DNA from 4 places in the Kluyvera huaxiensis genome. Region 2 is predicted to be linked to each of the others. Evidence: predicted binding sites of a transcription regulator. Region 2 holds the regulator's gene; each other region holds the start of a gene.

Region 1 (5,284 bases), on a different contig from region 2:
TATCGACACCACCGCCCAGGCCATCAGCGACCAGGCGATAAAGCGTTTACCGCTGCCGTTAACGGCAATACGCCCACCCGGTATTTGCAGGAATAAATAACCAATAAAAAAGATGCCGCTGGCGACACCGGCCATTTGGCTGGTAATACCCAGGTCGGACTCCATACCGCCGGGTAGCGCAAAACTAATATTAACCCGGTCCATAAACGAAATAATGCACGCGATGAGAACAGGCGCAATGATGCGCAGCCAGCGGGTGCCAGGGATTTTCTCATTCATAATTCACACTCTCTATCGAGGGAAGGTCACGTTATTCAATGGCGAGAAAAGGTCACGCTTAATCGATGGCATTCGGTAATGGCGCGTGGTCAAAAAAGGCGGCGACATTATTAAAGACCACTTCGCTCATCCGCTGGCGGGTTTCATGAGTTGCGCTCGCCACATGCGGCTGTAAAACCACGTTATCCAGCGCCATCAGCGCCGACGGTACGTTCGGTTCGTCTTCATAAACGTCCAGCGCCGCCCCGGCAATCACCCCGTTTTGTAACGCGTGAATTAACGCTTTTTCATCCACCAGCGTGCCGCGGGCAATATTAATCAGCCACGCATGTTTCGGCATCACGTTAAACACGCTGGCGTCAATCAGCCCGCGGTTGGCGGCACCGCCCGAGGCGGCAATCACCAGGAAATCACTTTCATGGGCCAGCGTGTGCAGGTCGGCACACCACTGGTAATCGACATGGTTCAGTTTTTTACGGTCGGTGTAGAGAATGTCCATATCAAAGCCGCTGGCACGACGGGCGATGGCCTGGCCGATATTGCCCATGCCGAAAATACCGATTCGCTTACCGCTGACCTGGGTCGCCAGCGCTGGGGCCTGCTTGAGCCATTTGCCTTCGCGGACAAACTTGTCGCCCTGACAGAGCTGACGCGCGCCGGAGAGCAGCAGCCCCATTGCGAGGTCGGCCACATCATTGGTGAGCACGCCGGAGGTGATGGTTACGGCAATCTGATGCGCACGGGTGTAGTCGAGATCGACCGCGTCGGTACCCACGCCAAACACCGCTACCAGGCCCACATTCGGCAGTTGTTCAAGCACCGAACGGGTCACGCCAATATCGCCGCGGGTCACCACCGCCTGAACGTCGCCGCCAATCTGGCGTAAGAACGCCTGCGGGTCAGCCTGTTCATACAGACGATAGACCTGGAAGGCGGAAGAGAGTTTATCCAGCAAGCCGTCAACCACCGGAGCAATCAACAACACAGTATTCGGGTTTGCAGTATTCATCGTTTTACCTGTTTGAGAGTTCGTAGATTCGTTACGCCTATCAAACGGTTTTTCACTGCGTTGTTTTGCGATCTGCATCACGCTGGATCGTGTTAGAAATCCGTGTTACGGATGGCGTGATCGCTAAGGCAAAAGCCCGTGCTGGCGCGGGCTGGATGACAACAATCACGTAACACGAGTCATCAGGAGGGGCGTCGTTAGATGGTTTCACCCATCGACAGGCGATAGTGCAGGTCGACTTTCTCGATAGTCGGTAAACCTTTTATTTTCTTAATTAAAATCTCGGTAGCGACTTTACCCATTTCAAAGCGCGGCGTCAGTACGCTGGCCAGGCGCGGGTTAACTATCTGCCCAATCTCCAGCCCATGGAAGCCCGCAATCGCCATTTCCTGCGGTACCGTGATACCCGAAGCGAGACACTCCTGTAACACTCCAACCGCCAGATCGTCGTTCGTACACAAAATGGCATCCATCTCTTTATACATCTGTCGCGCCAGCGTCATCATCCCGGTGCCAATCGAGACCGAAGAGACTTTGTTCGGCGCAATCCGCCCAACCGTCAAACCGGCCTCTTCCATCGCTTTGCAGTAGCCCGCATAGCGCTGCTCATCGCGGATATCCGACATTGAACCAAAATAGATAATCTGCGTTTTGCCGCTGGCCAGCAGCATATTGGTCATATCGAATCCGGCACGGTAATTATCAAAACCGACGTTAATACGACCGGCGTTATCGGATAACCCCATCACTTCGGCAATCGGTATTTTCGCCGCCTTCAGGTATTTATCCGCGCGTAGCGTATGCACCGATTCAGTTAATAGCAGTGCCTTAACGTTCATCGCCAGTACGGTGGCAATTTGTTCCTCTTCGCGCTGGCTGTCGTAATCATAATTCACTACCAGCGTTTGATAACCGTGTGCAGTCGTCACGGATTCAATGCCTGCCAGTACATCGGCAAAAATTTGGTTATTAAAGGAGGGAATCAGTACGCCAATGCGTGGCGCAATATTACTGCTGATGGCGGGATTATCGGCATCGGGCTGATAGCCCACTTCGGCAATCACGCTGGCAATCCTTTCCGCCGTTTCCGGTTTCACCTTTTCCGGCGTGCGCAGATAACGGCTGACGGTCATTTTGGTTACGCCCGCGAGCGTGGCGATATCATCTAACGTTATCCGTTGTGCTTTCATTAACCCTGTCCGTCATGGCCGAATACTGTCCGGCTATTATGCCTGCTGACGCCCGAAAAGAGAATGCGCTAACGCAGGCAGGAAGCCGCATGCAGCGCGGTTTCCCCGACGATTTCCGCCCCTGGATCACACATGCTGTAACCCCTTTTTGTAACATAGTTGGGAGTGATCTTCATCACAGTTTCACCGCAGTAAAAACCGTGAGATAGACGGCATCTTCCCAGGGCGTATTCAGTCCGTGATACAGGAAACAGCGATGAACAATTTATTCAGCTTACAGGGCAAACGTATTTTAATTACCGGTTCAGGCCAGGGTATCGGCTACGTGATGGCGCAGGGGCTGGCGCAATACGGTGCGGAAATCATCATTAACGATATCTCCGCCGAGCGTGCAGAACAGGCGGCGATGAAATTACGTGATGAAGGCGCCACCGCCCATACCGCGGTCTTTAACGTCACCGACCCGGACTCCGTCGAAGCGGCTATCGCGCAGATTGAAGAGAACATTGGCGCTATCGATGTGCTGTTTAACAACGCCGGGATTCAGCGCCGCCATCCTTTCACCGAGTTTCCGGTCAAAGAGTGGAACGATGTCATTGCCGTGAATCAGACCGCCGTATTTCTCGTCTCGCAGGCCGTCGCCAAACGCATGATGACCCGCCAGTCCGGGAAAATCGTCAATATCTGTTCGATGCAAAGCGAGCTGGGACGCGACACCATCACCCCTTACGCCGCCGCCAAAGGCGCGGTCAAAATGCTGACACGCGGTATGTGCGTGGAGCTGGCACGACACAATATTCAGGTTAACGGCATTGCCCCCGGCTATTTCAAAACGGCGATGACCCAGGCGCTGGTTGACGATAAAGCCTTTACCGACTGGCTGTGCAAACGCACTCCGGCAGCGCGCTGGGGCGATCCGCAGGAGCTGGTTGGCGCGGCGGTCTTCTTATCGTCGAAAGCCTCCGATTTTGTTAACGGGCATTTGCTGTTTGTTGACGGCGGCATGCTGGTTGCGGTGTGAGTAAGGAGCAACTCATGGCAGGGCAATGCATTATTTTAATGGGCGTTTCCGGTACCGGAAAAACCACCGTTGGACTGGCGCTATCGCAGGCGCTAGGGGCAAAATTTATTGACGGTGACGATCTGCACCCGCGCCAAAACATCATCAAGATGGCTTCCGGACAACCGCTGGAAGACAGCGATCGCCAGCCGTGGCTGGAGCGAATTGGCGACGTTATTTTCAGCCTCGGGCAAAAAAATGAGTCCGGCGTACTGGTTTGCTCGGCGCTGAAAAAACGCTATCGCGACCAGCTGCGCGAAGGTAATCCACGTTTACGTTTTCTGTGGCTGACCGGCGATTACGACTGCATTTTGCAGCGTATGCAGGCGCGTAAAGGCCACTTTATGCCGGAAGCGCTGCTGCGTAGCCAGTTTGCGGCACTCGAAGTGCCGGACGCCAGCGAGCCGGATATTCAACCGGTCGATGTCTCAACCGATGTTTCCAGCATTGTCGCCCGCTCGTTAACCCTTTTAGCCCATCAACCCGCACAGGGAGTTCCGGCATGATTATCGATACTCTGACTCGCGCTGAAAAAAACGCGTTTTATCCCGCCGTCATCCGTAAAGCGCTGCGCGCCGTTATCCAGCAGGAGCCGCACTCGCTGCCGCCGGGAAAATACATCGTTGAAGGGGATAACCTGTTCTTTAACGTTGTCGAAGGCGAAACTAAACCGCTTGGCGAACAGCGTCCGGAATATCATCGGCAGTACATTGATATTCATATCGTGCTGGCGGGTGAGGAGATCATTGGCGCGGGTAACAAAGGACTGGAAATTATCGCCGACGGTGCGTTTAACGATGCGCACGATATCAGTTTTTGTACCCAAATCAGCAGCGAAACGCTGATTCACCTGCATCCCGAAGAGATTGCGATTCTGTTCCCAGGCGAACTTCACCGCCCGATGGCGAGCCTGGGTGCGGGAGCACCGCTGCGTAAGATTATCGTCAAAATCGATAGCGCACTGCTTTAAGCGTAATGCGCAGGCCCCGTACGGCTTACTACGGGGCCACATCAGTGTTTAATTATCGAGCTCGTTCATTTCCTTAACCTGATCGCGGTTAATCTGCTCGGTTTTCCCGGTTTCGGCATTTTTGTACGATACCAGGCCGGTGTCCTCATCCACCTGAGGTTTACCGTCGGTCACAATCGTTTTGCCATCGGTGGTTTTTAACGTCTGGTTGGAAGAACACCCGGCCACGGTAAAGAGTGCACCCGCGGTAAGAATCGCTACGGTCAATCGCTTATAGTTGGTCATGTTTCCCTCCTGCTTTTCAGCTAAATTCGTTATCACTCTAACCATTTTAGGTTAGTGGCTAAAAAACGTGAGCGAAACCAGAACACTCCGAAGCGTTGATCCTTGAGCGCGATCCCAACAATGCGGATGACCGTTTCCCACAGCGCCTGGTTTCTATGGTACAAAGTACCGGCTATTTATTTTCAGGGGCTTACCATGTCCGTTTCCATCGACATCATTTCCTGCATTACCGACCGATTTGTCGAACTGACCGCCACCGAGAAACGCATCGCGCAGTTTATTCTCGACGACGTTCAGGCCGCGACCACGTTACCCATCGCCGAAATGGCGCGTCTGACCCAAACCAGCCAGGCGTCAATCACCCGATTCGCACGGGCCATTGGCTGCAAAGACGTGCGTGAGCTGAAGGTCAAGCTGGCGCAGTCGCTGGCGGTAGGACAGCGCTTTATTCTCGATGTACCTGATCTCGAGGGTGTTCAGGGGATCTACGA
Region 2 (5,284 bases):
CAGCGTTTCGCCCAGGCCGTGGCGAAGATCGTTAGCTAGTCCGTCGTTTTAACCAGCCGCCTTGCCGTGGTCTCTGTCGCCAGGCCACCGAAGAGATGGTGTGCATGGTGTTCAGATGCCCCAGAATACGCTGGAGATGCTGTTCCATGGTGCTCAATGGCCCATGGGACAGTGCATCCGGCGACTCCATAATGTTGACCTCACCGCTGCTTCCCGCTTCATCGTATTCCAGACGCTGCTGACAGCGCTGGAGCGCAATTTCACTCGACTCCAGATACTGTTGCGCCAGATTAGGCGTCAGCATCTCATGCTCGCGCGCCAGCGTGGTCATGGCGTTGATATGTTCGACGATAAACTGACTGTGGGTGACCCACAGCTTCATATCTTCCAGATAGCGCGAGTTAAAGCCCGGTTCCTGCATCGCCTGATTGAGGGTGTTAAACAGCGTGTTATGCGCCTGGTTTACGCGCATACGCAGATACGCCAGTTTAGGTGCCTGCGGATCGGGGCTTAAAATCAGGCGGATAGCTTCCTGATCGGCCTCCAGCGCGGCCTGAGCGTTCTGCCGTAGCTGGCCGCTTTGCCACTGGGGCCACAGCCAGAGCATGCCGCCGAAGGCAATCAGGCAGCCGATGATGGTGTCGATAAAGCGGGCAACGATAAATTGCTCGCCGTTGAGCGTTAGTATTTGCAGCGTGTATACCGCGGTGACGGTGAACCCGACCGTCGCCCAGCCGTAGTTGCGGCGAATAATCAGATAGCTGCCAAGCGTGATAAGCAGCATCCCGGAGAGTGCCAGCCCCTGCGGCGTATGGAAGTGCAGGGCGAAGGCGGCGATCACCAGGCCTGCCAGGGTTCCCGCCGCTCGGTGGAAGATACGTACCCGAGTTGCCCCATAGCCGTTTTGCGTCACCAGCAGTACCGTCATCAGGATCCAGTACGGCTTGGGTAAATGCAGGGCTGTGCCCATCAGGCTGGCAATACTCAGCATCACGCTTAGCCGCGCGGCGTTACGCAGCGCCGGGGATTTCAGCGACAGATAGCTTTTCAGCGCCGGGAAAAATGGCAGTCGGCGCTCTTTGTCAGCCATCAGATTGCGTGGATACAGCGGGCGCTGCGCGCGCAGCACTTTGGCGATGCGGCTAAAGTGCCAGGCGCAGAATTGGCCAACGGGGTTATCCGGGTGCTGGTGGGCAATTTTTTCCAGCGCGCCAATCTGCTTTTCCATCGTGAAGCGGCTGGGGTAGCGATGGTAGAGAATATCGTCTGCCAGTACGCGCAGGCGGGCGGCGACGGTCTGGGCGTTCCAGCGGATCACGGCTTCGGCGTGGCTACGTTCAACCAGTTTTTGCACCTCTTCCGGTTGATGCAGGCTAACGGAAATGTGCTCTTGTAAATCCAGCCCAACCTGAAACGCCCGCAGCAGACGCTTGTAATCGTTGTGCTGATTGGCCGCCAGCATATGCAGCTGCTGGTAGCACTGGGAGATTAAATCCACCACCTTCTGCTGACGGTTTAACAGCGGGGGCAGCGCGGTGCTGGGATCGGTATGCTGGGTCAACAGGCTGTACTTTGCTTCACAATAGTCGGCAAGTTGACGATAGAGCAGACTTAGCGATTCGCGCAGCGGCTGTTCCCGCCACATCCAGAACCACCACCAGTTGAATAAACCGAACCACAGTGTACCCAGAGCGTAGAGCAGCAACGGCTGCCAGATAGGCATATTGCCGGCGAGGCTGAGGGTGAAAATAGAGGCAATAAGCGATGCCGGCAGCAGACGCCCGTGCAGCGCGCTGATCTCCGCCGTCACGCCGAGAATCAGCGCAAGCCCGGTCAGTATTAACGGCAGCGGGATTTCATGCTCCAACAGCAACTGTACGGCAAGACTGCATCCGGCAAACAGGCAGCCACCGATAGTCAGACGTTTAAAAAAACGTTTATGCGGTGTATCAAGACCGGCGATATTGCAGCAGGCGGGAACCAGTGAAAACAGGAGGCCTTGCTGAAGGTGGCCGAGAATCAGGCCGATGGCAACCGGCAAACATAACACCAGCGTTTGCCGCAGTGCATAGTTGACTTCCGGATGGTAAATCAGCCTGCGCCACATAAGGGGATAAGTAAAAACGGCATATTGTTTAGACAATATGCCGTTTTAGCGGGATCAGCGGGTACCGTAAACGACAATGGTCTTGCCGTGTGCGGAGATCAGGTTTTGATCTTCCAGCATTTTCAGAATACGGCCCACGGTTTCGCGGGAACAACCGACGATCTGACCGATTTCCTGACGGGTAATCTTGATCTGCATACCGTCTGGGTGGGTCATGGCGTCAGGCTGTTTGGCCAGATTCAGCAGAGTCTGAGCGATACGCCCGGTCACATCCAGGAATGCCAGGTTACCCACTTTTTCAGAAGTAATCTGCAGACGACGTGCCATTTGCGAAGACAGGCGCATCAGGATGTCTGGGTTAACCTGAATCAGCTGACGGAATTTTTTATAAGAGATTTCAGCAACTTCACAAGCGGTTTTTGCTCTTACCCATGCGCTGCGTTCCTGGCCTTCTTCAAACAGGCCTAACTCACCGATGAAATCGCCCTGGTTGAGGTAAGAGAGGATCATCTCTTTGCCTTCTTCATCCTTGATGAGTACAGCCACTGAGCCTTTTACGATGTAATACAGCGTCTCTGCCTTTTCACCCTGGTGAATCAGCGTGCTCTTCGATGGGTACTTATGAATATGGCAATGAGACAAGAACCATTCGAGAGTCGGGTCTGTTTGCGGTTTGCCAAGCACCATGCGCGGTTATCCTCTGTTATAAGCTCTTCCCAGCGGCAAAACCTTGCAGCCACTGGTTGCAATAGTATCCTTCCCGTTACCTGGGAAGTCGGCTGTCGAATAGCGCCGCAGCCTGTAATGTGATGTCCTCTGCATACATGCAGTACGTTTATGTATTACCGTAGCATCCCGACTGTTTTAGCATAGCTTTAGCCGCGTGTCTCCTGGTGTCTCGCTTCAGCATGACGGGGATCGCCTTCCGTTGCGAGAATTGTTATGTGCGCGTAATCTGAGAAGAAAATTGCAACCTGGGAGTTAAAAATTATGCAAGCACGTGTGAAATGGGTTGAGGGGTTAACCTTCCTCGGTGAGTCTGCTTCAGGACACCAAATTCTGATGGACGGCAATTCTGGTGATAAAGCGCCAAGCCCTATGGAAGTGGTGCTGATGGCCGCGGGTGGCTGTAGCGCCATTGACGTGGTTTCTATTTTGCAAAAAGGTCGCTACAACGTGACCGACTGTGAAGTGAAGCTGACTTCCGAACGCCGTGAAGAGGCTCCGCGCCTGTTTACCCATATCAATCTGCACTTCATCGTGACTGGCAAAGAGCTCAAAGACGCGGCGGTATCGCGTGCGGTCGATCTCTCTGCCGAGAAGTACTGCTCCGTGGCGCTGATGCTGGAGAAAGCGGTCAATATCACCCACTCTTACGAAGTTATCGAGGGGTAATCCCCTCGACGTTAATTTCGACCTTCCATCAGACGCTGCACCAGCGGCGTCATGATGAGTTCCATCGCCAGCACCATCTTCCCGCCGGGCACCACCAGCGTGTTCATATGTGAGATGAATGACCCCTGCAGCATGGCTAATAGCCATGGGTAATCGATCCCTTCCAGATTGCGGAAATGAATCACCACAAAACTCTCATCAAGCGACGGAATACTTTTCGCGGCGAACGGGTTTGAGGTGTCTACCGTGGGTACGCGCTGGAAGTTGATATGGGTGCGAGAAAACTGCGGCGTAATGAAGTTGATGTAATCTTCCATTGAGCGCACGACGGAGTCCATCACCGCCTCGCGGGAATGGCCGCGCTCGCTGGTGTCACGGATCATTTTCTGGATCCACTCTAGGTTAACGATAGGCACTACGCCCACCAGCAGATCGACATGGCGCGCGACGTCGTGCTGCGGCGTGACGACGCCGCCGTGCAGCCCTTCATAAAACAGCACATCGGTCGGTTCCGGCAGCGGCTGCCACGGGGTAAATGTCCCCGGCACCTGATTCCACGGTACCGCTTCATCGTAAGTGTGTAGGTATTTGCGTGATTGCCCCTTACCGTTCACGCCGTAGTCGCGAAAGGTTTGTTCCAGCAGGCCGAAATCATTGGCGTCCGGGCCGAAGTAGCTGATATGGCGGCCCAGATCGCGGGCTTTACGAATCGCCATATCCATTTCAGGACGGGTATAACGGTGGAAGCTATCCCCTTCAACTTCTGCAGCTCGCAGATTGAGTTGAGCGAAGATTTTACGAAATGCCAGGCTGGTGGTGGTGGTTCCCGCTCCGCTGGAGCCGGTGACGGCGATAACTGGATGTTTGGCAGACATGCGAATAACTCCCTGAACAGGCTATCGGAAGCGGGGCGTGCTTCCGATAAGTATAGTTAACCGCGAAATTGGTTACGGGGCATGATGTTGACGGTCTCGTGAAGTTCAGACCACACCAGCACCGCTTCGCCTGTTTGTAGCTGGTGTTTTACGTCGGCGACCTTTTGCGCAAGTGAACGCTCATATTCACCATAATCAGTGCCTTCGCGCAAGACAAAGCTTTCAATCAATCTATCCAGCGTTTCCGGGTCGAGGTCCTGCCAGGGAATCATCATGCTTTCGTCCCAAGCCAGGCCATTAGCCAGGCGGGGATGCGTTTCTCCAGCCACATTTCCGGGTGGCGAAGGGTGCCGCCGATAAATCCGACGTGGCCGCCATGCTCGGTTAACTGGTACTCCACGTTATCCGGCAGCTCTTCCTGGGCGGGAATAGAGTGGTGATCCATAAACGGATCGTCTTTGGAATGGATGATAAGCGTCGGCTTGGTGATTTTGCTTAACGTCGGCATCGCGCTGCACTGGCGGTAATAGTCGATAGCATCGGCGAAACCGTGGATCTTCGAGGTGATCGAATCATCAAATTCACGGATGCGACGCATGCTCTTCAACTGGCGCAAGTCAACCGGCAGCGAGCCAGGGTAGGCTTTGAGTTTACGTGCCGCATTGCCTTTGAGCAGGTTCAGCAAATAGCGCTGATAGACGCGCGAGAAGCCTTTATCCATATGGTAGCTACAGGCTTCGAGCATAAACGGCGCGGAGACGATCACCGCCGCATCAATCGGGACCTCATCACCTTCTTTTGCTAGCAGGCAGGCCAGCATATTACCGCCGAGTGAATAACCGACTGCGGCGGTTGGCGCGGGGCCAAACTCACGCGCCAGCCAGCGTAAGAACCAGCTACCGTCTTC
Region 3 (5,284 bases), on a different contig from region 2:
TTCACCCGCTCCCAGCGTATCCATATAACGGAGCGGGCCACCGAGGAACGGTGGGAATCCAATACCAAATACCGCGCCAATGTCACCATCACGCGCGCTACGAACGACGCCCTCTTCAACACAGCGGGCGGCTTCGTTAAGCATCAGCATCACGCAGCGTTCGGCAATTTGCGCCGCTGAACACTGGCTGTGTCGAGCGGCCATTCCGGCCAGAGAGTAGACTGCTTTATCGACCTGTTTCTTGCTTTTACGCCCTTTCACACCATAAAGATAGAAACCCCGACCATTTTTTCTACCTTTGCGATCGTCATTCAAAATTGCCTGAATCAGCGTTGCAGGAGCACTGAAACGCTCGCCATAAGCCGCTTCAAGAATAGGCAAAATTTTGGTGCCAGTATCAATTCCCACTTCATCTAAAAGCTGGATTGGCCCTACCGGAAAACCAAATTTAACCAGTGCGTTATCAATATCCTCCACGCTTTCACCTTCCACCAGCATGCGCATGGCTTCGGCAATATAAGGTGCCAGAATGCGGTTAACGTAGAAGCCCGCTTTATCGGCAACTACAATCGGCGTTTTACCCTGTTTTTTCGCCAATTTTACGGTGGTCGCAATTGTCTGCTCAGAGGTACCGGTATGAGGTATCACTTCCACCAGTGGCATTTTCTCTACCGGACTGAAAAAGTGCAGACCAATAACCTGATCCGGCCGCTGGGCAAGGGCTGCAATATCACCAATCGGTAAAGATGAGGTGTTTGATGCGAAAACGGTGTGAGGTGCACAATTCTGTTCAACTTCCGCCACCATCTTCTGCTTCAGCGCCAGATCTTCAAACACCGCTTCGATAACCACATCACGATGCGCAAAGCCGCGATAATCAGTACCGCCGGAAATCAGCGCCAGCTGGCTATCACGCTCAGCAGCCTTCATATGACGACGACGGACTTTTTGTTCCAGCTGATCCCAGCTGTATTTCAGCGCATGGTTAATGCCATTCGCGTTAATATCTTTAATTCGCACCGGCAGCTTTCCTTTCACCGCCGTGACATAGGCAATACCACCGCCCATCAGACCGCCACCCAGGATCCCCACAGATCGCAGCGGGCCAGCCTCGACGCTGGCGCCAGGATCTTTTTTCAGTTCGGTACTGGCAAAGAAAATATTACGCAACGCCTGCGATTGCGGCGTCATCGCCAGTTCACCGAAGGCACGCGCCTCCGCCTCGTATCCACTGGAGGCCCCGTGCGCGAGGCCCGTTTCGATCACCTGCAAAATTTTATCGGTTGCCGGGTAGTTACCCTGGGTTTTTTGCGCCGTTTTTTTACCCGCCATACTGAACAGCAGGTTTCGTCCCAGCGGACCGGCAAGAATGCGTTCCCGAATCGGCAAACGACGATGTTCATGCTGGGGCTTGCGCGCACATTCAGCGGCCGCCTCCAGCAAGATTGAGTGCGGTACCACTTCATCAACCAGACCAGCTTTGAGTGCCTGCCGAGCACGGAGTTGCTTGCCGGTCAGGATCATATCCAGCGCGGTGCTTACGCCCACCAGCCGCGGTAATCGCTGAGTTCCCCCAGAGCCAGGTAACAGGCCAAGCTGAACTTCCGGTAGCCCCAGAACTGTACGCCCATCGTCGGAACAAATACGGGCATGACAGGCCAACGCCAATTCCAATCCTCCGCCAAGGCAAGCGCCGTGAATTGCCGCCACTACAGGGATTGATAAGCTGGCGATTTCAGCCATCACCTGCTGCCCCTGACGTGCTAGCGCTTCGGCCTCCAGGGCACTTTTGCATCGGCCAATCATGTTGATATCGGCCCCGGCAATAAAATTGTCGGGTTTAGCTGAGATAATCACCACGCCCAGCAAAGCTTTATTCTCACGGATTTGTTTGAGAATTGCCCGTACCTGAGCGCCAAATTCGGCCTTCAGGGTATTCATCTTTTCATCGGGTACATCAATCGCGACCACGGCGACATTATCAGGGCGTACGGTGAGTGTGAATGCAGATTTCATGTCCATTATTCAGCCTCCAGAACCATCGCAGCACCGAGTCCACCCGCCGCACAGGCGGTGACCAGCCCGAAACCACCGCCGCGACGGCGCAGTTCGTTGAGCGTCTGGGTGATCATGCGCGCGCCGGTAGCAGCAAATGGATGACCATAGGCAATCGAGCCGCCCAGCACGTTAAATTTACTTTCATCCACCTCGCCGGTGGCATGGCTGCGCCCCAGCACCTCACGGGCGAATTTCTCGCTCGCCAGACACTGAATATTCGCGAGCGTCTGGGCTGCGAAGGCTTCATGCATATCAATAAGCGTCAGGTCAGCGAAGCTCAGCCCCGCACGCTCCAGCGCCAGCGGCGTCGACCAGGCCGGTCCCAACAGCATGTCCTGCCAGACATCAATGGCGGTAAACGCGTAGCTGCGCAGATAGCCCAGCGGCGTGAGCCCAAGCTCTTTGGCGCGGGATTCGGTCATCAGGATCACCGCCGCAGCGCCATCGGTTAAGGGGGTGCTGTTCGCCGCCGTCACCGTGCCATGCTGGCGATCAAATGCCGGGCGCAGCTTGGCATAGTCGGCAAGCGTCGAATTGGCGCGAATGTTATTGTCCTGCTCCAGAGGATTACGGTACGGCGGAGAGTAGGCAGTCATCACTTCATCATTAAGTTTTCCCGCCGCCCAGGCCTGTGCCGCCAGCTGATGCGAGCGGTTAGCCAACGCATCTTGTTGTTCACGGGTAATGCCATAGGTTTTCGCCATCTGTTCGGCGGTATCGCCCATCCGCAGGCCGGTCGAATATTCGGCAACCGCTGGTGGCACTGGCATCAGGTCGCGCAAACGTAAGCGAGAAAAGAGTTTGAGCTTCTGCCCAAGCGTGCGAGCTTTATTGGCATCTACCAGGGTGCGCGCCAGAGCTTTACTGACGCCAATCGGCAGAACGGAAGACGAATCGGCACCACCGGCGATGCCCGCACGGATTGTCCCGGCCATTAAACTTTCCGCGACGTTCGCTACCGCCTGGAAACTGGTTGCGCAGGCGCGGCTCACGCTATAGGCATCGGTGTGCACGTTCATACCGGTGCCGAGAACAATTTCACGGGCAATATTTGGCGCAGCCGGCATTTGTACCACCTGACCAAAGACCAGTTGCTCAATCACGTCCGGGGAAATTTCACTACGCGCCAGCATTTCACCCACCACCATCTTCCCGAGATCCACGGCGGGAACGCCATGAAAAGCGGTCGCCTGACGGGCAAACGGGGTGCGTAACCCACTCACAATAGCAATGCGATCGCCCTGACGGGTGATTAGCGGTAGCGCCTGACTCATAACTCTCCCCTGTTATCGGAAATCGACCAAGTGGTCTGACCTGATAACATTCTTAACTAATTTTTTACACTTAGCCAATCGAAGAGAAGAAAAATTGGGAGCTAAAACACATTGAGCACAAAAGAAAACGCCCCTGCGGCATCAGCAGCAGGGGCGTTATTAAGAGCAGTGAGTCAGAATGCGATTAACGCAGACCCAGCTGGAAGATCAGGGTTTCAGCTTCACAGGCGAAAACGAAGTCGATGTCCAGCTGTACGCCACCTTCCACTTCTTTAAAGGTAGAGGTGATTTGGCATGGTTCAGACTCAACGCCGCGTGCTTTTTCAGTCAGCGCAGCCAGAGTTTCTTCTGCTTGTGCACGGTTAGCGAATACGCGGCTATAGGATGCGGTGCAGTCGGTATTGTCCATGATGGTACCAACATCCATGCAGCAGCAAACTGGGGTTTCATCAGCACTACATTTACTCATTGCAGATTTCCTCTGTTTTGTGCACCCAAGGTGCCAGATAAACTATGTGCCTATTTTACGCCCGCCCGCGGTCCCTCTCCAGTCGTTAATGAGATGAAATCGGATAAGTGACCGAAATCACAATTAAAAATGATCTAAAACAAATTCAGCGTTTGGTTACCCATGACCAGACCCGCAATTTTGCCAACCAGATCTCGTTTCAAACAACATCTTTGAAAATATTAATAAACAATATTGCAACATCCCATCTGGTCAGACCTATACTCTCGTCACTGGTCTGATTTCTAAGTTGTAGTCCAGCCCCTACACTTCGCGCTTCTGTTACTACATGTAACATTGTTTGTATAAAAATAACTCAATGAGGTTATGGTCATGAGCCAAAAAACCCGTTTCACGAAGTCTGCTCTTGCTGTTGCAGTGGCACTTGTTTCTACCCAAGCCTGGTCAGCAGGTTTCCAACTGAATGAATTCTCGTCCTCTGGTCTGGGCCGCGCCTATTCTGGCGAAGGTGCTATCGCAGATGATGCGGGTAATGCCAGCCGTAACCCGGCGTTGATTACAATGTTCGACCGCCCGGAATTCTCTATCGGTGCCGTGTTCATTGATCCGGATGTGAATATTACCGGTAAATCTCCGGCTACCGGCAAAAGCACCGACGCTGACAATATCGCGCCAACCGCCTGGGTGCCAAACGTCCACTTCGTGATGCCAATTAACGAGCAGTTTGGCTGGGGGGCTTCCATCACCTCCAACTACGGTCTGGCAACCGAGTTTAATAATAGCTACGCGGCCGGCATGTACGGCGGTAAAACTGACCTGCAAACTGCGAACCTCAACCTGAGCGGCGCATACCGACTCAGCAGTAACTGGAGCTTCGGCCTCGGTTTTGATGCCGTGTACGCAAAAGCCAAAATTGAGCGTTATGCAGGTGATACGAGCCTCTCTCTGAGCCGACTGCCTGGCTCTGGAGTCACCGGACCGGACACTCAAATCGCTCATTTGAAAGGTGATGAATGGGGTTACGGCTGGAATGCGGGTATTTTGTATGAGCTGGATAAAAATAACCGTTGGGGTCTGACCTATCGCTCAGAAGTAAAAATTGACTTCGATGGCGATTATAAAAGCAACATCTCAAGCCGCTACAACGGAAGACTTCCCGCAGAAGTGCCTTACGGCACCGATGGCCGCACCATCGGCGGTTCTCTGACCCTGAACCTGCCTGAAATGTGGGAAATCTCCGGTTATAACAAGGTCGATCCACAGTGGGCTATCCACTATAGCATCGCCTATACCAGCTGGAGCCAGTTCCAGGAGCTGAAAGCGACCGGTTCAAACGGCCAGGAGCTGTTCTATAAAGACGAGAGCTTTAAAGACGCTTACCGTATCGCGTTGGGTACCACCTATTACTACGACAAAAACTGGACCTTCCGTACCGGTATTGCGTTCGATGATAGCCCGGTTCCCGCAAACCATCGCTCTATCT
Region 4 (5,284 bases), on a different contig from region 2:
CGTAACGGTGGACGGACATAAAGCGTGGCTGATTACCTTCCGTTCGCAGGCCCCGGATACCGAAATACTGAATATGATGCTGATAACTTCACAAAACGATAAAGCGGTACAGGCAGCATTCAATATGACTAAAGATCTGGTCCCACAGTATCAGGATGCGGCTAGGGCTTCTCTGCTGTCGCTGAAATTCAATCGCTAAATGTCGTTGATGATTGATGCATAAAAAAACGCCCGCAAAGTTTGCGGGCGTTTTTACTGATGACGAGAGTGGGGGTTACTTCACGTCATCCGGGAGTGCATAGGCCACAATATAGTCGCCCATTTTGGTGCCAAACGAACCGTGACCGCCGGCAGAGATGACAACATACTGCTTGCCATCCACTTCATAGGTCATCGGCGTTGCCTGGCCGCCTGCTGGCAGACGTCCTTGCCACAGTTTCTCACCGTTGCTCATGTTATAAGCGCGCAGGTAGTTATCCGCGGTGGCGGCGATAAACAGCACGTTACCGGCCGTTGAAATTGGGCCGCCCAGCATCGGCATCCCCATATTAAACGGCAGTGGAATTGGCATTGGGAACGGCAGACTATCCTGCGGTGTACCCAGACGTTTTTTCCACACCACTTCGTTGGTCTTCAGATCCAGCGCCGAAATGTAACCCCAAGCCGGCTGTTTGCACGGCAGGCCAAACGGTGACAGGAAGGCGTTCAGCGTCACGCCAAACGGTACGCCATACTGCGGCTGAATACCGGACTCGGTACCGCTGGATTTCGCATCTTTCGGCGGCTCCATCGGGTTGCCCGGGCCGCGTGGGATCAGTTTCGACACGAACGGCAGCGCCATTGGGTTGGCAATGGCTACCTGACGGTTCGGATCGACAGAGATACCGCCCCATTCAAACATCCCCAGGTTCCCTGGGAACACCAGCGTGCCTTGTTCAGACGGTGGCGTGAAGATGCCTTCATAGCGCATCTGATGGAACATTACGCGGCACACCAACTGGTCAAACATGGTGGCGCCCCACATATCCGCGCCGGTCAGATCTTTCTTCGGACGGAAGCTCAGGTCAGAGAATGGCTGAGTTTTGCTGACGTAGTCACCTTTCGCCGCACCCTGTGGTACCGGTTTTTCCGGTGCGGGAACGACAAGCTCGCCGTTACGACGATCCAGCACGAAGATGTTGCCGGTTTTCGCTGGTGCATAGACGACCGGGACTTTTTTGCCGTTAACCGTAATATCCGCAAGCGTTGGCTGAGACGGCATATCCATATCCCACAGGTCGTGGTGTACGGTTTGATAGCTCCAGGCCAGCTTACCGGTGGTCGCATTCAGTGCCACAATCGAGCTCGCGTAGCGTTCCTGCTCTGGAGTACGGTTTCCGCCCCAGATATCCGGCGTGGTCACGCCCATAGGCAGATAAACCAGGTCCAGCTTCGCATCATAGGCGGCTGGCGCCCACGAGTTTGGCGAGTTGAGCGTGTAATGGTGTTCGTCATCCGGGATGACGTTCGGGTCTTTGGCACCTGGATCGAAGGCCCACAGCAGCTTGCCGCTGTTGATGTCAAAACCACGAATCACGCCTGAAGGCTCGCGGGTTGAGAAGTTATCGGTGACAGCACCGGCAATCACAATCACTTTATCGGTGACGATAGGCGGTGAAGTCGGTTCGTACATCCCCGGCGTAGTCACCGGCATGTTGGTCTGCAGATTGAGGATGCCTTTGTTAGCAAAGGACTCGCACAGCTTACCGGTATCGGCGTTGAGCGCAAAGATACGACCGTCGTTCACCGGCAGGATGATGCGACGCGGACAGTCGGCCACCACATCCGGTGAAGCGTTATCGGCAGTGGCTTCATGGTATGAAACGCCGCGACAGGTCACGTGCTGGAAGCTTGGGTCGGTGCCCAGCTGCGGGTCGAAGTGCCACTTCTCTTTACCGGTTGCTGCATCCAGTGCAAACACGCGCTGGTGGGCGGTACACAGATACAGCATGTTGCCGATTTTAATCGGCGTTACTTCATTGGTGATTTCACCCGGATCGTTAGGCTGCTTCAGGTCGCCGGTGCGGAACACCCACGCTTCCTTCAGGTTGTGCACGTTATCCGCGTTGATTTGCTTGAGCGGGGAGAAACGCTGGCCTTCCTGATTGCGCCCATAAGCCGGCCAATCCTGATCGGCAACCTGCGAGATAGGCTCGGCAGGTGTGGCATCGGCGCTCAGCGTACCGTTGACCTCCTGTGGGTCGTTGAAGCCCGCCCAGGTGAGGATCCCGGCGCTAATCAGCAGGGCAACCAGCAGAGCGGCTACCGCGCCGCTGGAAGGCACCACCAGACGATGCCAGACGAATGGCAAAATCAGCCACACGCCAAAGATAACCAGCACATCGCTGCGCGGCGTCAGCGCCCAGAAGTCGAAGCCGACTTCCCAAACGCCCCAGACCATGGTGGCGACCAGCAGTATGGCATAGAGCCACAGCGCTGAACGCTTTGCCCGCCACAGCATGGCGGTAATGCCCAGCATCACCAGACCGGCGATCGGGTAGTACCAGGAGCCGCCGATGGCGACCAGCCATATGCCGCCGATTAACAAATACAGCCCGCAGAATGCGGCGAAGAGGGCCGTTAGCCTCACGAGTAACCGTGATTGTTGAGATTTTGTTTCTGCCATAGAAAGGTGTCCATTCGTTTGTTAATTATTGCTTTCATTTCATTATAGGATTTAACAAGTGTGATCGAAATCACAAAATGAGCTTTATTATCCAATTAGCCGCCCGATCCGTTTTGCTGGTATACTTTCCCGCTTGCTGATCAATCTGCTGGCTCTGGGTTAACGGGTTGAGTGATTTACATTTAAAATCATGTGGTTAGTTAAATGAAACATACTGTTGAAGTGATGATCCCGGAAGCGGAGATCAAAGCGCGTATCGCCGAATTGGGTCGTCTGATTAACGAGCGCTATCAAGATAGCGGCAGCGAAATGGTGTTAGTGGGCCTGCTGCGCGGTTCGTTCATGTTCATGGCTGATCTGTGCCGCGAAGTACAGGTTCCGCACGAAGTCGATTTTATGACGGCATCCAGCTATGGCAGCGGTATGTCCACCACCCGCGACGTGAAAATCCTCAAAGATCTCGACGAAGATATTCGTGGCAAAGACGTGCTGATCGTTGAAGACATTATCGATTCAGGTAATACCCTGTCGAAAGTGCGTGAAATTCTGGGGCTGCGTGAACCGAAGTCTCTGGCTATCTGTACGTTGCTGGATAAACCGTCCCGCCGCGAAGTAGAAGTGCCGGTTGAGTTTATCGGCTTCTCCATCCCTGACGAGTTCGTGGTCGGTTACGGTATCGACTACGCGCAGCGTTATCGCCATCTGCCTTACGTGGGCAAAGTGGTGATGCTGGACGAGTAATTTTGCATGAAGTGCCTGAGGGCGCTTCGCTTATCGGGCCTATGGATGCAGATTCGTAGGCCGGGTAAGGCGTTATCGCCGCCACCCGGCATAAGCGGTCTATTTGTGATTGATGTGCTTTAACTTGAGGTTGGAAATCCCATGGCGGTAACGCTGTTCCAGGGTTTCGCGGCTAGTGGCGGTAACATCAAGATCGCGCAGCAGGCCATCGTGAATGCCGTAAGCCCAACCGTGAATCATCACCTTCTGACCGCGCTTCCATGCCGATTGCATAATCGTGGAATGGCCGAGGTTATACACCTGTTCCATCACGTTCAGTTCGCACAGCGTATCAAGGCGACGTTCCGGCGGCATCTCGCCAAGCAATGAGCTATGTTTGAACCAGATATCGCGGATGTGCAGCAGCCAGTTGTCGATAAGCCCTAATTCTGGATTTTCTATCGCCGCCTGAACGCCGCCGCAGCCGTAGTGACCACAGATAATAATGTGTTCAACTTCCAGCACATCAACGGCATACTGCACCACGGAAAGGCAGTTGAGATCGGTGTGAATCACCAGGTTGGCCACATTACGGTGAACAAACAGTTCGCCAGGTTCGAGTCCGGTCAAACGTTCGGCAGGAACGCGGCTGTCAGAACACCCAATCCATAAAAAGCGCGGTTTTTGCGCTTGCGACAGTTTCTCAAAAAAACCGGGATCCTCTTCTACCAGCATTTTTGACCATAGTGCGTTATTGCTGATGAGTGTATCTATGTCGTTCATGGAGGCTGTAACCAAGTAAATTGCGTTGGGCTAATATAGGGCAACTCCTGATTTATTAAAACCAAATATCAAGTATCAGAATGTAAGGTAAGCGAAAATCTATGACCATTGCACTGGAATTAGAGCAACTGACAAAGACCTATCCCGGCGGCGTTAAGGCGTTGCGTGGGATAGATTTAAAAGTTGAAGCCGGCGATTTTTACGCGCTTCTGGGGCCGAATGGCGCGGGGAAATCGACCACCATCGGCATTATCAGTTCGCTGGTGAATAAGACATCCGGGCGCGTTAGCGTCTTTGGCTACGACCTGCAAAAGGACGTGGTCAATGCGAAACGCCAGCTGGGGCTGGTGCCGCAAGAATTTAACTTCAACCCATTTGAAACCGTGCAGCAAATCGTGGTGAACCAGGCGGGCTACTACGGCGTAGAATATAAAGAAGCGATGATTCGCAGCGAAAAGTACCTCAAGCAGCTCGATTTGTGGGAAAAACGCAACGAACGTGCACGGATGCTTTCCGGTGGGATGAAGCGTCGTCTGATGATTGCCCGTGCGCTGATGCACGAGCCAAAACTGCTGATTCTTGATGAGCCCACGGCGGGCGTAGATATCGAACTGCGTCGCTCAATGTGGGGGTTCCTCAAGGATCTCAACGATAAAGGCACCACTATTATCCTCACCACGCACTATCTGGAAGAGGCAGAAATGCTGTGCCGCAATATCGGCATTATCCAGCGCGGTGAGTTGGTGGAAAACACCTCGATGAAAAACCTGCTTTCCAAACTGAAGTCAGAGACCTTTATCCTCGACCTGGCACCAAAAAGCCCGCTGCCGAAGCTGGAAGGCTACCAGTACAGTCTGGTCGATACCTCGACGCTGGAAGTTGAAGTGCTGCGCGAGCAGGGGATTAATAGCGTCTTCGCCCAGCTCAGTGCGCAGGGCGTTCAGGTGCTGAGTATGCGTAACAAAGCGAACCGTCTGGAAGAGCTGTTTGTTTCGTTGGTTCATGAAAAACAAGGAGATGACGCATGATGCAGCTTTATTGGGTCGCGCTGAAAAGCATCTGGGCGAAAGAGATCCACCGCTTTATGCGTATATGGGTACAGACGCTGGTGCCACC

The links. Region 2 encodes CRP, which controls carbon source genes, mostly activating them, when cyclic AMP is high. Its sites were predicted from a motif close to ATGTGANNNNNNTCACAT; they were not measured.
Region 1: a site for CRP is predicted at 2,642-2,659, ahead of idnO (gluconate 5-dehydrogenase). Genes of this name have one in related genera too.
Region 3: a site for CRP is predicted at 3,907-3,924, ahead of ABOC97_RS03115 (YfcZ/YiiS family protein). Genes of this name have one in related genera too.
Region 4: a site for CRP is predicted at 2,724-2,741, ahead of hpt (hypoxanthine phosphoribosyltransferase). Genes of this name have one in related genera too.

The regions. Positions count from the first base shown of each region.
Region 1 is NZ_JBEFLV010000007.1:181,006-186,289, forward strand. It holds gene ABOC97_RS09800 (MFS transporter) at 1-279, opposite strand, end outside; gene ABOC97_RS09805 (2-hydroxyacid dehydrogenase) at 338-1,288, opposite strand; gene ABOC97_RS09810 (LacI family DNA-binding transcriptional regulator) at 1,486-2,478, opposite strand; gene idnO (gluconate 5-dehydrogenase) at 2,735-3,499, shown strand; gene ABOC97_RS09820 (gluconokinase) at 3,514-4,044, shown strand; gene ABOC97_RS09825 (YhcH/YjgK/YiaL family protein) at 4,041-4,508, shown strand; gene ABOC97_RS09830 (YgdI/YgdR family lipoprotein) at 4,557-4,793, opposite strand; gene ABOC97_RS09835 (MurR/RpiR family transcriptional regulator) at 4,989-5,284, shown strand, end outside.
Region 2 is NZ_JBEFLV010000023.1:48,231-53,514, forward strand. It holds gene argD (bifunctional acetylornithine/succinyldiaminopimelate transaminase) at 1-39, shown strand, start outside; gene ABOC97_RS19970 (YccS/YhfK family putative transporter) at 32-2,107, opposite strand; gene crp (cAMP-activated global transcriptional regulator CRP) at 2,162-2,794, opposite strand; gene ABOC97_RS19980 (OsmC family protein) at 3,098-3,502, shown strand; gene ABOC97_RS19985 (phosphoribulokinase) at 3,514-4,377, opposite strand; gene ABOC97_RS19990 (YheU family protein) at 4,434-4,652, opposite strand; gene ABOC97_RS19995 (hydrolase) at 4,649-5,284, opposite strand, start outside.
Region 3 is NZ_JBEFLV010000002.1:200,367-205,650, reverse strand. It holds gene fadJ (fatty acid oxidation complex subunit alpha FadJ) at 1-2,022, opposite strand, end outside; gene fadI (acetyl-CoA C-acyltransferase FadI) at 2,022-3,332, opposite strand; gene ABOC97_RS03115 (YfcZ/YiiS family protein) at 3,517-3,801, opposite strand; gene fadL (long-chain fatty acid transporter FadL) at 4,174-5,284, shown strand, end outside.
Region 4 is NZ_JBEFLV010000007.1:75,096-80,379, reverse strand. It holds gene ABOC97_RS09385 (hypothetical protein) at 1-199, shown strand, start outside; gene ABOC97_RS09380 (glucose/quinate/shikimate family membrane-bound PQQ-dependent dehydrogenase) at 275-2,665, opposite strand; gene hpt (hypoxanthine phosphoribosyltransferase) at 2,870-3,406, shown strand; gene can (carbonate dehydratase) at 3,506-4,168, opposite strand; gene ABOC97_RS09365 (ABC transporter ATP-binding protein) at 4,270-5,196, shown strand; gene ABOC97_RS09360 (ABC transporter permease) at 5,193-5,284, shown strand, end outside.